DNA from 2 places in the Variovorax sp. LjRoot175 genome. Region 1 is predicted to be linked to the other one. Evidence: riboswitches for the same ligand, from Rfam matches in the RefSeq annotation. Region 1 holds a riboswitch; the other holds the start of a gene.

Region 1 (7,121 bases):
CGCGTGTTCTCGGGCGTGGCGCCGCTCGCCAGCACCGAGATGAGCGGCTTCGCGGCGCACACGGCGCTCGTGCATGCCGACCCGGCCACGCCCGAACTCGCCGAGCTGATCGCCGAGATGGCGGGCCGCACCGACACCGGCTACCTGTTCGGCGGCCTCTCCTCGGGCCGCGCCGGATCGCTGCAGTTCGCCATCGGCGGCAACGGCAATATCCGCGGCCACGGCGCCGCGGGCGGCGTGTTCTCGGGCGGGCTTTCGGGCGTGGTGTTCGGCGAGGGCGTGCGTGTGGTGTCCAGGGTTACCCAGGGCTGCCAGCCTGTGTCGCGCGAGCGCGTGATCACCGAAGCCGACGGCAACCTGCTGCTGCGGCTCGACGGCGAGCCGGCGCTCGACGTGCTGCTGGCCGAGCTCGGCGTTTCGCTGGAGGCGCCGCAGGAGGCGATCGATGCCGTGCGCGCCACGCTGGTCGGCCTGGTCGATGCCGGCAGCGACAGCATCCGTCGCACCGGCGACCTCGGCGCCGACGTGCTGGTGCGCCACATCATCGGCCTCGACCCCACGCGTCGCGGCGTCGCGATCGCCGACACGGCCGAAGCCGGCATGCGCATGACCTTCTGCCGCCGCAATGCGCAGGCCGCGCGCGCCGACCTGATGCGCGTGTGCGCCGAGGTCCGCGAAGAACTCGAACCCCAGGAGCAGACGCTCGCGACCGCACGCGCCGTCGCGGCCGGCGAAGCCGAGGCCGCGCCCCATCCGGCGCGCCGCATCGCCGGCGCCGTGTACGTGAGCTGCTCGGGCCGCGGCGGCCCGCATTTCGGTGCGCCCGGGGCCGAGCTGCAGATCGTGCGCCATGCGCTCGGCGACGTGCCGCTGGTCGGCTTCTTCGCCGCCGGGGAGATCGCACGCCATCACCTCTACGGCTACACCGGCGTGCTGACCGTGTTCACCGCGGACGACTGAAAACTCACTGCCCTGCGTGCGCGAAAGCGCGAGAGTCCGGCGGGGAACACCGCGGAACCGGCTTTGCCGGGCCGCTGGTGTTGCCCCCGGAGAGGGGGTTGGCGGACCACACGAAGTGGGGGAGCCTGGGGGTGAGTTCAATCCCGCAGGAAGCGTTCGGTCAGAAGCACCCAGTACGCGGAGCCGATGGCGACGTTGTCGTCGTTGAAGTCGTAGCCGGGGTTGTGCACCATGCAGGCGCCGTGGCTGTCGCCCTCGCCATTGCCGATCAGCAGATAACTGCCGGGCACGCGCTCGAGCATGAAGGCGAAGTCCTCGCTGCCGGGCAGCGCCGGCGCCTGCAGCGTGACGCGCTCCGGGCCGAGCAGTTCGAGCGCCACTTCGCGCGCGAAGGCGGTTTCCTCGGGCGCGTTGACCAGCACCGCATAGCCGGGCCGCCAGTCGATCTGCGCCTTGACGCCGAAGCTCTCTGCCTGTGCCGCGACGAGCGCCTTGATGCGCTCTTCGAGCCTGCCGCGCACCTCGCGGTCGAGCGCGCGCACGCTGATCTCCAGCACGGCGCTCTGCGGGATCACGTTGTTGGCCTTTCCGGCATGGATGGCGCCCACCGTGACCACGGCCATCTGCAGCGGGTCGATGTTGCGCGACACCACGGTCTGCAGCGCCATCACGATGCTGGCCGCGGCGACGATAGGGTCGGCGGTGCGGTGCGGCATCGCGCCATGGCCGCCGATGCCGGCGAGCGTGACGGTGGCGTAGTCCGACGAGGCCATCGCCGGGCCTTCGCGCAGCGCCAGCCGGCCTTGCGGCAGGCCCGGCATGTTGTGCATCGCGAAGATCGCGTCGCACGGGTACTTGTCGAACAGGCCGTCCTCCATCATCCGCAACGCGCCGCCGCCGCCTTCCTCGGCCGGCTGGAAGATCAGGTTCAGCGTGCCGTCGAAGCGGCCGCGTTCGGCGAGATGGTGTGCGGCGGCCAGCAGCATGGCCGTGTGGCCGTCGTGGCCGCAGGCATGCATCACGCCGGCGTGGCTGCTCGCGTAGGCGAGGCCGGTGGCTTCGTCGATCGGCAGCGCATCCATGTCGGCGCGAAGGCCGAGCCGGCGCTTGCCCTTGCCGCGCACCAGCCGGCCCACCACGCCGGTGCCGCCGAGGCCGCGCTCGACCGCGTAGCCCCAGCTCTCCAGCTTCGCGGCGACCAGCGCCGAGGTGCGGTGCTCGTCGAAGGCCAGTTCGGGATGGTGGTGGATGTCGCGCCTGAGGCCGATGAATTCGCCGGCCTGCGCGTGCAATTGTTCGAGGAGTGTGCTCATGAGGCCAGCTTACTGCGGCTGCAGGTTGATCGACTTGGCGATGCTGCGGTAGCGCGCCGTTTCGGCCTCGAAGAACTTCGCCGATTCGGCCAGCGACATCGGCGCCGAAGCCACCTGCGTCTGGGCCGCGAGCTGGGCGCGCACGGCCGGGTCCTTCAGGGTCGCGCCGATCGCCTTGTGCAGGCGCTGCACCACTTCTTCCGGCGTGTTCTTCGGCACCATGAAGCCGCTCCAGATCTTGTAGGAGAAGTTCTTCAGCTCCTTGCCTTCGCTCACGGCCGGCACGTTCTTGAGCAGCTCGGAGCGCTGCGCGCCGAGCTGGCCGATCACCTTGAGCCGGCCCTGCTCGGCCAGCGCGCCCATGGCCGCGCTGTAGACCAGCACCGCGAAGTCCACCTGGCCGCCGCCGATGTCCTGCAGGAGCGGTGCGTTGCCCTTGTACGGCGCATGCATGAGCTTGATGCCGGCCTGCTGCTGCACGCTCTCGAGGATCAGGTGATAGAGCGATCCGACGCCCACGCTGCCGTAGCTCAGCGGCGCGTCGCCGGACTTGCGCGCCAGCGCGATCAGCTCGTCGACGGTGTTGGCCGGCAGGTCCTTGCGCGCGACGAAGACCATCACGGCGTCGGTCACCGGATGCACGAGGCGGAAGTCCTCGGCCTTGAGCTTGACGGCCGCATTGGCCAGCGGCGAGAGGATCACCTCGTTCGGCGAGCCCTGGAAGATGTAGTAGCCGTCGGCGGGCGCCGCCAGCACCTTCTGCGCAGCCATCGCGCCGCTGACGCCACCGAGGTTCTCCACCACGACCTGTTGGCCCAGTTCCTTGCCCAGCGGCACGGTGAAGATGCGCGCGGCCGCGTCGGAGGGTCCGCCGGCCGGGTAGGGAACCATCAGGCTGACGGGCTTCGTTGGATAGGTCTGCGCGAAGGCCGTGCTTGCGGCGAACATGAGGCCGGCAAGAAGTAGGGTGCGCGAAGGTCGGGACAACGGTTTCATCGGGGCTCCGGTGGATGCGAGCGAATCGTAGGAGTCTTCAATCCGAACGTCCAATGCATTGTTGTCTGCATTAGCATGACTTCGATGCACTACTTTGTCGGGCACCCACGATGACGCTGGTTCAACTAAGGCATCTGATCTCGCTCGCAAAGAGCGGCTCCTTCAGCAAGGCCGCACAGGCCCAGCACCTGACCCAGCCGGCGTTGAGCCGCAGCATCCGCGCGCTCGAGGACGAACTGGGTATGCCGCTGTTCGACCGGGTCGGACGCCGCAACGAACTCACCGCTTTCGGGCGCGAAGTGCTGAACCGCGCGCGCCAGCTGGTGTTCGAGGCCGACGAGTTGCGCGACAGCGGCCGGCTAATGCGCGAGGGGCAGGGCGGCGTGATCCGCATCGGCATGGGCTCGGGTCCCGGCGCGATGCTGATGACGCCTTTTCTGATGCGCATGGCGACCCGCCATCCGAAGATGCGCGTGGTCGTGTCGCGCGGCGGCACCGATCTGCTGGCGCAGGCGCTGCGCGCGCGCACGCTCGATGCGCTGGTTGTCGATGCGCGTTCGCTGAAGCCCGCGGCCGACCTGGAGCTGAGCGCACTGCACGAAATGCGCGGCGTCTTCATGTGCCGCCGCGGCCATCCGCTCGCGCGGCTTCGCAGCGCGGTGAGCTTCGAGGCGGTTCAGCGCTATCCCGTAGCCTCCACGCCGCTGAGCGACGAGGTGGCGCGCACCTTGGTCGAAGCCTATGGACCCGAGGCGCACCCGGCACTCTGCGTGACGCTGCAGTGCGAGGAAGTCCCGAGCCTGGTGGAGGTGGTGCGCCGGAGCGACGCCGTGCTGCTGGCCATTCGCGCGGCGGCGCCAGACCTGGTCGAGCTGAAGATGAAACCCGAGCTGAATGGCGTCGCGCGTTTCGGCCTCGTGACCTTGCGCCGGCGCACCGAGGCGCCGGCGCTGCCGATCCTGCGCGAGCTGATGCAGGAGTTGCTGCGCGACTGAGACTGAGACCTAGGAGGTGGCGAAAGCGAAGTCGACCTCGGGCTTGAGGCCGCTCACGATGCGCGCGATCGATTTGCCCGAGCCGCAGGCGTGGGTCCAGCCCAGCGTGCCGTGGCCGGTGTTGAGGAACAGGTTCGGCAGCTTCGTTTTGCCGATCAGCGGCACGTTGCTGGGCGTCGCCGGCCGCAGTCCGGTCCAGAACTGGGCTTGCGTGCTGTCGCCGGCGCCAGGGAACAGCTCTTCGACGCGCCGCACGATGGCCTCGCAGCGCACGCGGTTCAGGTCGCGGTCGTAGCCGTTGAGTTCGGCCGTGCCGGCGATGCGCAGGCGGTCGCCGGTGGCCGAGGTGTAGCGCGAGAACACCAGCTTGTACTCGTCGTCGGTCAAAGAGACCTGGTGCGCCTTCGAGGCATCCTTCACCGGCAGCGTGACCGAGTAGCCCTTGGCCGGGTAGATCGGCAGCCGGATGCCCAGCGGCGTCGCGTAGAGCGGGCTCAGCGAGCCCATCGCCAGCACGAAGGCGTCGCCGCGGATGCGCTGGAAGCGGCCTTCGTTGTCTGTCGCTTCCACGTGGTCGATGCTGCCGCCTGCTTCGCGCAGCGCGGTCACGGTGTGGCTCATGAGGAAGTTCACGCCGGCCGCAGAGGCCAGTGCGACCAGTTCGCGCGCGAAGCGGTTGGCATCGCCAGATTCGTCTTCGGCCGTGTAGGTGGCGCCGGCCAACTGGGGCCGGATGTGAGCTAGCGCGGGCTCGATCTTCACCGCCTCGTCGGCCGAGATCACCTGGCGCTCGCAGCCCAGTGCGCGCATCTGCTCGGCCGGCTTCAGTGCGCCGTCGAATTCCTTCTGTGTCGTATAGAAGTGCAGGATGCCCTGGGTGCGCTGGTCGTAGCTGAGACCGGTGTCGCGGCGCAGCTGCTGCAGCGTGTCGCGGCTGTAGGTGCCCAGGCGCACGATCTGCTCGATGTTGTGGCGCGTGCGCGCCGGCGTGCATTCGCGCAGGAACTGCAGGCCCCAGAGCCACTGGCGCATGTCGGCGCGGATGCGAAAGAGGAGCGGTGCATCTTCCTTGCCGAGCCATTGCAGCACCTTGAGCGGCGCGCTCGGGTTGGCCCAGGGTTCGGCATGGCTGACCGAGATCTGGCCGCCGTTGGCGAAGCTGGTTTCGGCAGCCGGTGTGGCCTGCCGGTCGATCACGGTCACTTCGTGGCCGAGTTGCTGGAGGTAGTAAGCCGAGGTCACGCCGAGCAGGCCGGCGCCGAGAACGATCACGCGCATTTCGAGAACCTTTGAGGTTGCAGCGCTTGAACGCAACGGAAACGGAAGCTCGAAAAAGAAAGCAACCGGACCATGCGTCCAAGTTGCCGCTCCCCCTGTCCTCGGTACCTGAGAGATTCACCCGCTGCGCCCGCAGCAGGTTTGCTCCTTCGGTGCATCACATGGCGTGATGGCTCTCCAGACGGCTTTGACAGTTGATGCAGTACAGGCTCATCGCGTGAGCCGACCTGAGCGTTTATGGGAGTTTGCGCCTTCGGTGGAGCCGCTTCCCGCGGCCCGCTCTCCTGCAGTGCAGCAATTGTAAGGCGGCGAGGACGCGCGCGGCTACGGATTTCTGAAGGCGAACTCGAGCTCGGGCCTGAGGCCGCTCACGATCCGGGCAATCGACTTGCCGGCGCCGCAGGCGTTGATCCAGCCGCGCGCGCCCGGCGCGACATTGAGGAACAGGTTGAACAGGCGGGTCTTGCCGATCATCGGCAGCCCGTCCCGGCTGACGGCATGCACGACCGTCTCGAGGGAGGCATGCGCCGTGTCGGCCGCGCCGGGCAGCAGCGTTTCGATGCGGCGCAGGATGGCGTCGACGCGGTCCGAATCGGGCTCGCTCTCTTCGTCGAAGCTGGCGCGTACCGTGGCGGAGACCCGCAGGCAGTCGCTGCCCGGCGTTTCGATGCGCCGGATGCCCAGCTTGCCCTGCCGGTCGCGCAGCGCGACGCGCGGTGCGCGGGTCGCGTCCTTGAGAGGGATCGTGACGATGTATTCGCGCAGGAAGCGAAAAGGCATGGCGATCTTCAGCTTTTCGGCGTGCATCGCGCTGGAGATGCCGAGCGCCAGCACATAGGCCTGGCCGCGCAGGACGACGGGCTGGCCGTCGGCATCGAGCAGCTCGACATGGTCGATGCGGCCTGCGCGCTCCTCCAGGGAGATCACCGTGTGCTGGGTCAGGAAGCGCACGCCGGCCGCGCGGCACAGGAACACCATGCTGGCCGCGAACTGGGCCGGGTCGCGCGCCGCCGGATCGTCGAGCGAATAGGCTGCGCCGGCGAGCTCGCCGCGCAGGGCCTGCAGGGCCGGCTCGATGCGCAGCGCCTCTTCGGCCGAGACCAGGCGCTCCTCGCATCCCAGATCTTTCCAATGAGAGGCGCGCGCCAGCCGGGCGTTGAAGGCGTCGGCATCAGTGTAGATGCTCAGCAGGCCCGGGTTGCGCTGGCCCGGGGGCACGCCGGCTTCGTCGCGCAACGAACGCACGATGTCGCGGCTGTAGGCGCCCAGCCGGACGAGGTGTTCGATCGGCTTGGATTTCGGCGCCTCGCCGATGGCGCGATCGAGCAGCTTCGCGAAGCGTCGCCGCAGGCGCACGTACAGCCCCACCCATTTCGCGCGGGCGGCACGGCGAGCGGCGGATTGCCGAAGAAGCTGGTCGGCCGCGGCCGCGGCCGCGGCCGTGACGACCGTGTCGACGCGCCCGCGCGCCTTGGCGGCCGGCGTGGCATGCCTGTCGACCACCGTCACTTCGTGGCCCAGCTGTTGAAGGTAATAGGCCGATGTCACGCCGAGCAAGCCGGCGCCGAGTACAACCACG
Region 2 (7,121 bases), on a different contig from region 1:
GTCGGACGTGAAGCTGGGACTGGACTCGATGGCGCGGGGACTGGCCCAGTTTGAGATGCCGCGCGGAGCGTTGCTACTGCTCGATCCCATCGTGGCCGACAAGCTCGCGAACGCCGGCTATACAAAGGATGACGTATCCGAGTATTTGTGGACGCGCGCAACCCGAACTGCGCGAGACTTTAGAAGCGACTACTTCTACACCGCGTTCATGGAGCAAGGTATCAAAGGACAGGGCGCTTCGTACCAAACGAAGCGTTGGCCAGAGTCCTACCTGACTGCGCCGGACGACCTGGAGATTCAGGTCTACCCGAAGGATTCGATCAAAATCGTTGTAGTCGGCGGCCGGACCAACCCAATGTCACAGGCGTGGCAGTTCTACAACCCCTCGTCGGTGTGCATAGATAAGTGGAAGTAGCGAGATGTGGGGTGCTGTGCTCTGAAGGGTGGGGTCTATTTCGCATCTCGCTCTCGAATCTCATCCAGATAGTTGTAGATCGTGAAGCGTGACATATGAAGCGCCGCTGCCGCCCGGCCCACTGCGCCCTTGACGATGAAGAGGCCCCGTCTGAGCATTTCTTCGACGGCGTGCACTTTCTCGTCCTTTGACATGAACTGCACGGGCTTGCCAAATTTCTGTACGGCCGACTGAATGATCTCGTCCATCAATGCGTCCATGTCGGGCGGATCGCTTTGCACCTCATTCGCCGCGGCAGAGGGTGGCCGGCCATGAATGGATTGCTCAAGCCAGGCATGGGCAAGCTTCAGCACCGTAAGGTCGGCGTTCATGCACAGCGCAGCAAAGGGGATTCCTTCCGCGTCCCTGTAGACGACGGTCGCAGATCGCAGGGGCGTGCCCTTCGGACTGATGGTTGGATAAGCGTCGACGACCGAATGACCGCTCTGCGCTGCGTGAGTGGCGGAAGTCAATGCAGCAGAGAACGCACGGTCGTCCTTCGGTCCGGTCAGGATGGGGCTGCCGACATCGCGACCCGAAACATGGCCATTCGCAATCGCAATGACCGACGCCTCGGGGTTGGTGAGGTCGTGGAGGACCAGCTCGGTGTTCGGTCCCAGCATTGAACCCATCATGTGTACCACGGGCTTGAGAACTTCCATGATTCGCCGACGATCTTCCTTGAGGGCTGCGGGAACAGATGCGTCTTCGGCGCTGTTGGATGTTTGTCGCTTGATACGGCGGGGCTTCGCGGTAGCCGTCGGCCGGGGCAGAGTCTTTGTGTTGGATGGGGAACGGGGCATAGTGAGTGGAATCCCTAGTCGACGCTTCAACAAAACGTAGAACAATAAACTCGGTGTTGAATTCTGGCGATGCGTCTTGCGCAACGCAAGCTTGGCCCTTGGACGAGTCGCCCCGCTGTAGGGCATCTACGCACCAAGATTCAACAATTTGTTGACTTCTCAACATGGAGCTTGAATTATGAGCGATTCGGAAAACACGACAGCGCCTGCTACTTCTCGGCGTCGCTGGCTGAAGACTGTGGGCAGCGCGTCGGTAGCGGGCGTCCTGGGCGGACAACTCGCCGCTTGCGGGGGTGGAGGTGGCGGTTCGGGTGGAATCCTGCCGATCGGCACAGCAACTGCGGCCGAGCCACCTGCGTCCACGCCGACGCTGCCGGCGAGGGCGCTTTTCCCTGGCGTGGCTGACCGCATCTTCCTCAACGGAGCCGCTGATCACCCATGGAACACCTATGCCAAGGATGCCCTGGCGTCCTATGCGCAATCGAAAACAACGCTTGCGGGCGGAAGCGCAACGGCCACGGCAAAGTTCGCGGCCCTGATCAATGCCGATGCGGATGAGGTCACGTACGTTCCGAGTACATCGATGGGTGAGTACCTCGTCACGAAGGCCCTCGGCTTGCCCGAGTCTGGCGGGCGGGTAGTGACCGACGCGCTTCACTTCGTCGGGTCTTTCTACATGTACGAGCAGTATCGGCTCCGGGGAGTGAACGTCATCACCGTTCCAATGGACGCGGACTACCGCATCTCACTTTCCGCTCTGGATGCGGCAATCTCACCCGGAACCAAGCTCGTTGCGATTTCGCATGTGTCGCTGTACAACGGATTTACCCATGACCTCAAGGCCGTATGCGACCTGGCGCATTCGCGTGGGGCGCTCGTGTACGTCGACCTGATTCAGTCCGCCGGCAACATGCCGATTGACGTCAAGGCGGCAGGTGTGGACTTCGCCGCCTGCGGAACCTACAAGTGGCTCATGGGCGACTTCGGCTTCGCGCTTCTGTACGTGCGCAAGAGCCTTCTGCCCCAACTCCAGCGCCCATGGTATGGCTATCGCCAGACCCGCAACTTTGCGGCTCCAATTCTTCATGTGTATCCGCTTGATCCGCCGGGCAGCGTCCCATACGAGAGCGTTCAGATCAACTCGGTCGCTGGGTATTTCATGGGATCGTTCCCAGCAAGTGCGATCGAGGCGGCATGCGCGGCATCGATCGACTGGATTCAGAGCGTGGGCCCCGACAAGATCCAAGCCTATCGAAAGCCTATGACCGACGCTTTGCAGAACGGCCTGAGGGCCAGAGGCTTTCAAGTGGTGACGCCGACCGATTCCAACTCCGCCATCGTGACATTCGCCTATCTCAACGCATCCCAGCTGGCGCCTCGCCTTGCACCCGCGAAGATCGAAATTACCTTGCGCGCAAATCACGCACGCATCTCGCCGTCTGTCTTCAACGACATGAGCGACATCGACAAGTTTCTTGCAGCGATCGGTACCCCATGAGTTCCAAGCACTTTCAAGCAAATCCACTGTCTTGCGGCGTTGGCGCTGCCGGCCGCTTGATACTTCCCGTAGCGCTCGCTGGCCTGGCGATCGTTTTAATCAGCGGCTGTGCGGCTCCAAAGCACTTGAACTCCGGAAAGGTTCTTCCCACAACACTTCCATTTTCCGAGGCAGTGCAAGTCGGTCCGACGCTCTACCTGTCAGGCCAGATTGGCAACATCCCCGGCAGCCTCAAGCTGCCACCTGGCGGGATTCAGCCGGAGGCCAAACAAGTGATGGAGAACATCAGGACATCACTGGAGGCGCATGGATACACGTTTGCCGACGTAGTGAAGTGCACCGCGATGTTGGCCGACATGAATGAATGGAACACCTTCAACGACGTCTACAAGACCTATTTCTCGGCGGGGAAATTTCCCGCACGCAGCGCGTTCGGATCGAGCGGACTGGCCTTTAACGCTCGTGTCGAAGTGGAGTGCATCGCGGCGCGCTGAGTTCGCGAAGCATCATGGCGCCTCGAGCACCTCATTCGCGGCGAGATCGACTACGCCTCCTCCTTCCTGCATCTTCTTGGTCGTTGACATGAGCAAGCGTTGGCCAAGCTGAGCGATCTTGCCGCCGACATTCGCTTCCAGTTGGTAGGTCAACCTTGTCCCTTCCGGTGTGTCCGCCAGGGCCACGACGGCTGAGCTCTTGGCAAAGCCCGCAACGCCTCCCTCGCCCTCGCCGACCAGCTGATAGCCGTTCGGAGGATCCCGATCGAAGAGGCGGACTTTGCCCCTGAATCGCGCCTTTAGCGGTCCGAATTCGAAGCGCACGATCGCGGCGAACTCGCCGTCGGACCTCTCCTCGACCTCTTCGCAGCCGGGGATGCACTGCTTCAGGATCGCCGGTTCGTTCATCGCGGAATACACAGTCGCCCGGGAGGCAGGGTCGATCTTGCGCACCGCCTTGTTCTTGCGATGGCACCGCTTAAAAAGGATCAGGGTAGGCTAAACACCCGGGTCAAATTTGAAGCCCAGCGCCGGCCATACCGCGTGGTCGTCGGCGGTGGCCAACAAGCTGGCGCGCACGATATGGTGGTGTTGGCACGCGGACAGGCGTGGAGACCTGCGGCGTGGCAGCCAGTGCACTGACAGGAACCTAGAAACTACCGCTTCGAAGGAGAGCAAGCGACCACGCGTGTGATGGGCCAGACAGGTCGGACCGGGATGGGAACACTCCGATATGGATCAAGAGCACCAAACTCGATGATCAGTTGGGAGCCTCGTCAGCGAATACCATCAGGGCCAGCAGGCATCACCCCTGCACAACAGGCCGGATATAGACTGCAGCCCTGCCTCCTGATCCTTTACACACAAGTTGCTTGTAATCCGGGAGGCGCCCATATAAGCATTTCCAGTGTTCTAGATTACCGAGTTCTTCATCTAAAAGGCGGTCTTCACGGTTGGTCCGCGTCGCGTCGTGTATGGCGCCCGCGCTGAAACGCTGTCTAGCCAAGAGAGCCCGGCCGAACTCGTAGAGTGCCCGAGCTCAGCAGGACGACCTCTTCAGCGAGCTCGCGCGCACCAACAGGTGGTCGAGCCCGACCTCACCGAACTCGTTGATGACCACCACCGTGTCCGCCACGCCGGCATCGGCCAGCAAATGGCGCAGCAGCGTGGGTGCCGCTGCCGAGGAAGCCGGTCAGCGCATTTATCGGTACACAGCCGTCAGCCCAGGCCGCGGCGTGGTTCATCGTCAGGCCAACTCGAAGATGGCATCGACCTGGACAGCGACGTTGCGCGGTAGCGAATTGCAGCCGACTGCGGCGCGCGCATGCCGACCCGCTTCGCCGAACACCTCGACCATCAGGTCGGAGGCGCCGTTGATCACCTTGGGATGGTCGCCGAACTCGGGGGTGGAATTAACGAAGCCGCCGAGGCGCACGCAGCCCGCGACGCCATCGAGGCTGCCGCCCAGCGCCGTGCGCAGCTGGGCAAGGATGTTGATCGCGCACAGTCGCGCCGCCTTCTGGGCGTTCTCGATCGAGACGTCCTGGCCGACCTTGCCCACGTACTGGTCCTTGCCGCCGGCGGTCGGCACCTGGCCCGCGATGTAGATCAGCGCGCCGCTCTTTCGGGCCGGCACATAGTTGGCGACGGGGGCGACCGCCGTCGGCAATTCAATGCCGAGTTGGGTCAGGCGTGCGTCGGGTCCTTGCGTTGTCATTCTCTGGTGTCCTTGGAAGTAAGTGGTCAATTGCCGAAATAGGGGTCGTCGAGTGGGGCGGAGAGCTGATCGTCGGCATTCAGCTCGCTCAGGGCGGGCGCGAGCGCGCTGCCTGTGGTACGAATATCCCGAGCAGGCCGGCGCCGAGAACGATCACGCGCATGTCGTGAACCTATGAGGTTGCAGCGCTTGAACGCGGAGAAACGGAAGCTCGAAAAGAAAGCAACCGGACCATGCGTCCAAGTTGCCGCTCCCCCTGTCCTCGGTACCTGAGAGATTCACCCGCTGCGCCCGCAGCAGGTTTGCTCCTTCGGTGCATCACATGACGTGATGGCTCTCCAGACGGCTTTGACAGTTGATGCAGTACAGGCTCATCACGTGAGCCGACCTGAGCGTTTATGGGAGTTTGCGCCTTCGGTGGAGCCGCTTCGCGCGGCCCGCTCTCCTGCTATGACGAAGTCTATTCGGATCGTTGCTGGAAGTCGATAGTGCCGCAAGGGGTCGGGAGCCAACCAGCCTCTCGTTGTTCGAGCGCCAAGCCTGGAACGTGAGGCAGGGGAGTTGAAAAAATCAGAACTGGCCGGCCAGCGCGCGGCCGTCGTGATGAGCCTGGTGCAGGCGGCAAGCTCTGCGGCCCTGATCCGCACGCGTACCTAAAGACGTCCTGCAGCGCCTGCCCACGCACATGGCCAGCCGCATCGACAATCTCCTGCCGCACCGCTGGCAATCGATGAAGTGCCCTCCCGGCGAGACCGCCGTGAGCGGCCAATTGCCGCGTGCCGCCGGTCGCAGTCGTCAAGGATCGGACGGCCATCCGCTTACCTTCTATGCGACAAGTGCCATGAGCATCCGATTGCGCGCGGACATACTGCAACTGCTACGATTGCCGACCTTTTGGCAGGAGAGTCCACGATGATGCCGGTATCTGGTGTGAAGGCCGAACCCGCCAAGCTGGCGCGGCGGCGAGTGAAGGTCGGCTTCATCCTCCTTCCGGGCTTCACGATGTTTTCGTACTCTGCCCTGGTTTATATCTTGAAGCATTGCACCGACCCCGCAGCCGCGGTCGGAGTCGACTTTGAATATATCGTTCTAGGACAAAAGCCAGCGCAAACGACCTGCGGGGTCCAAGTACCTCCGACAGCGCCCCTGCACGCTGCTCGCGATTGCAACTACGTTTTCGTGATAGGCGGGAAGACAGCTGCTCCTGTCGAGGACCGCAGATCGATTCTGGAAGCACTCACAAGCGCCGATATGAAGGGCGCAACTCTTGTGGGGACAGGTTCGGGACTATTTGTGCTAATCGAAGCCGGATTTTTCGATAGGTTGCCCTGCGCAACGGATTGGTATCGGGGCGTCGACCGAGATACCCGTTTTGCAGAGGTGCAGCAAATCTCCGGCATTAACTTGGTCGTGAGCGGCAGGCGAGTTAGCTGTGCAGGAGGGCTAGCGGCGCTGGAACTCGGATCATGGCTTCTAGAGCGTCATTATGCCGCTATCGGCGCCGAGATTCCCGCGCCGCAAGAGCTTTCGACCTCCCCCACCGAAACTGAGCAGAATTCTGAAACAAGAGAAAATCCACGCGATGCGAGAGTACTTCGGGCGCTCAAGATCATCGAAAGAAATCTTGGACAGCAGCCATTGAAGGTTGAATCTCTTGCGTCATCCTTGGGGGTTTCTAAGCGGCAGATAGAACGGCTTTTCCAGCAGGAAATGAAGCAACCGGTCCAGCAATATTGTCGTCAATTTCGACTCGCTTATGGATATTGGCTTCTTTTAAATAGCCCCAAGTCAATAACCGAAATCGCGACGATCACCGGTTTCTCCGATAGCTCTCACTTCAATCGATGTTTCCGAGCTCAATTTGCAATGACCCCATCGCAAGCACGACAATCAAAAGTAAGCTTGGATGACGTTATATCGCCGCAATGGGCTTCTCTCTACGAAAGAATGGTAAAGAGTGATCAGGATTTAGACTTGTCGCGATCGAGAAAGTCAGTTTATACAAATCTGGCTCACTCAGTAGTTGGTTCTTCAAGCAGGATCAATCCCGATGGCGGCTTGACCGAGGCAGAAATGCACTGAGCGACAGCCGAGCTACCTCTAACAGCTCCTCAGCAGGTCGGCGAGCTTCGCGCCCGCCGTCTGCTTGTGCAGA

What was found. Region 1 has a riboswitch for glycine ahead of ACSQ89_RS03105 (D-amino acid dehydrogenase). Riboswitches for the same ligand answer to the same signal wherever they lie in the genome.
Region 2: linked by a shared signal. The riboswitch ahead of ACSQ89_RS40825 (RidA family protein) and the one ahead of ACSQ89_RS03105 (D-amino acid dehydrogenase) in region 1 are both predicted to bind glycine.

The regions. Positions count from the first base shown of each region.
Region 1 covers NZ_CAXURY020000001.1:595,811-602,931, forward strand. The annotation lists gene ACSQ89_RS03085 (FIST signal transduction protein) at 1-960, shown strand, start outside; gene ACSQ89_RS03090 (M20 aminoacylase family protein) at 1,098-2,273, opposite strand; gene ACSQ89_RS03095 (tripartite tricarboxylate transporter substrate binding protein) at 2,283-3,221, opposite strand; gene ACSQ89_RS03100 (LysR family transcriptional regulator) at 3,380-4,264, shown strand; gene ACSQ89_RS03105 (D-amino acid dehydrogenase) at 4,274-5,542, opposite strand; glycine riboswitch at 5,628-5,733, opposite strand; glycine riboswitch at 5,749-5,839, opposite strand; gene ACSQ89_RS03110 (FAD-dependent oxidoreductase) at 5,867-7,121, opposite strand, start outside.
Region 2 covers NZ_CAXURY020000003.1:620,337-627,457, forward strand. The annotation lists gene ACSQ89_RS40800 (UGSC family (seleno)protein) at 1-415, shown strand, start outside; gene ACSQ89_RS40805 (helix-turn-helix transcriptional regulator) at 451-1,116, opposite strand; gene ACSQ89_RS40810 (aminotransferase class V-fold PLP-dependent enzyme) at 1,436-2,755, shown strand; gene ACSQ89_RS40815 (RidA family protein) at 2,752-3,249, shown strand; gene ACSQ89_RS40820 (SRPBCC family protein) at 3,262-3,702, opposite strand; gene ACSQ89_RS40825 (RidA family protein) at 4,496-4,966, opposite strand; glycine riboswitch at 5,213-5,318, opposite strand; glycine riboswitch at 5,334-5,424, opposite strand; partial or broken gene ACSQ89_RS40830 (transposase domain-containing protein) at 5,519-5,693, shown strand; gene ACSQ89_RS40835 (GlxA family transcriptional regulator) at 5,879-7,048, shown strand.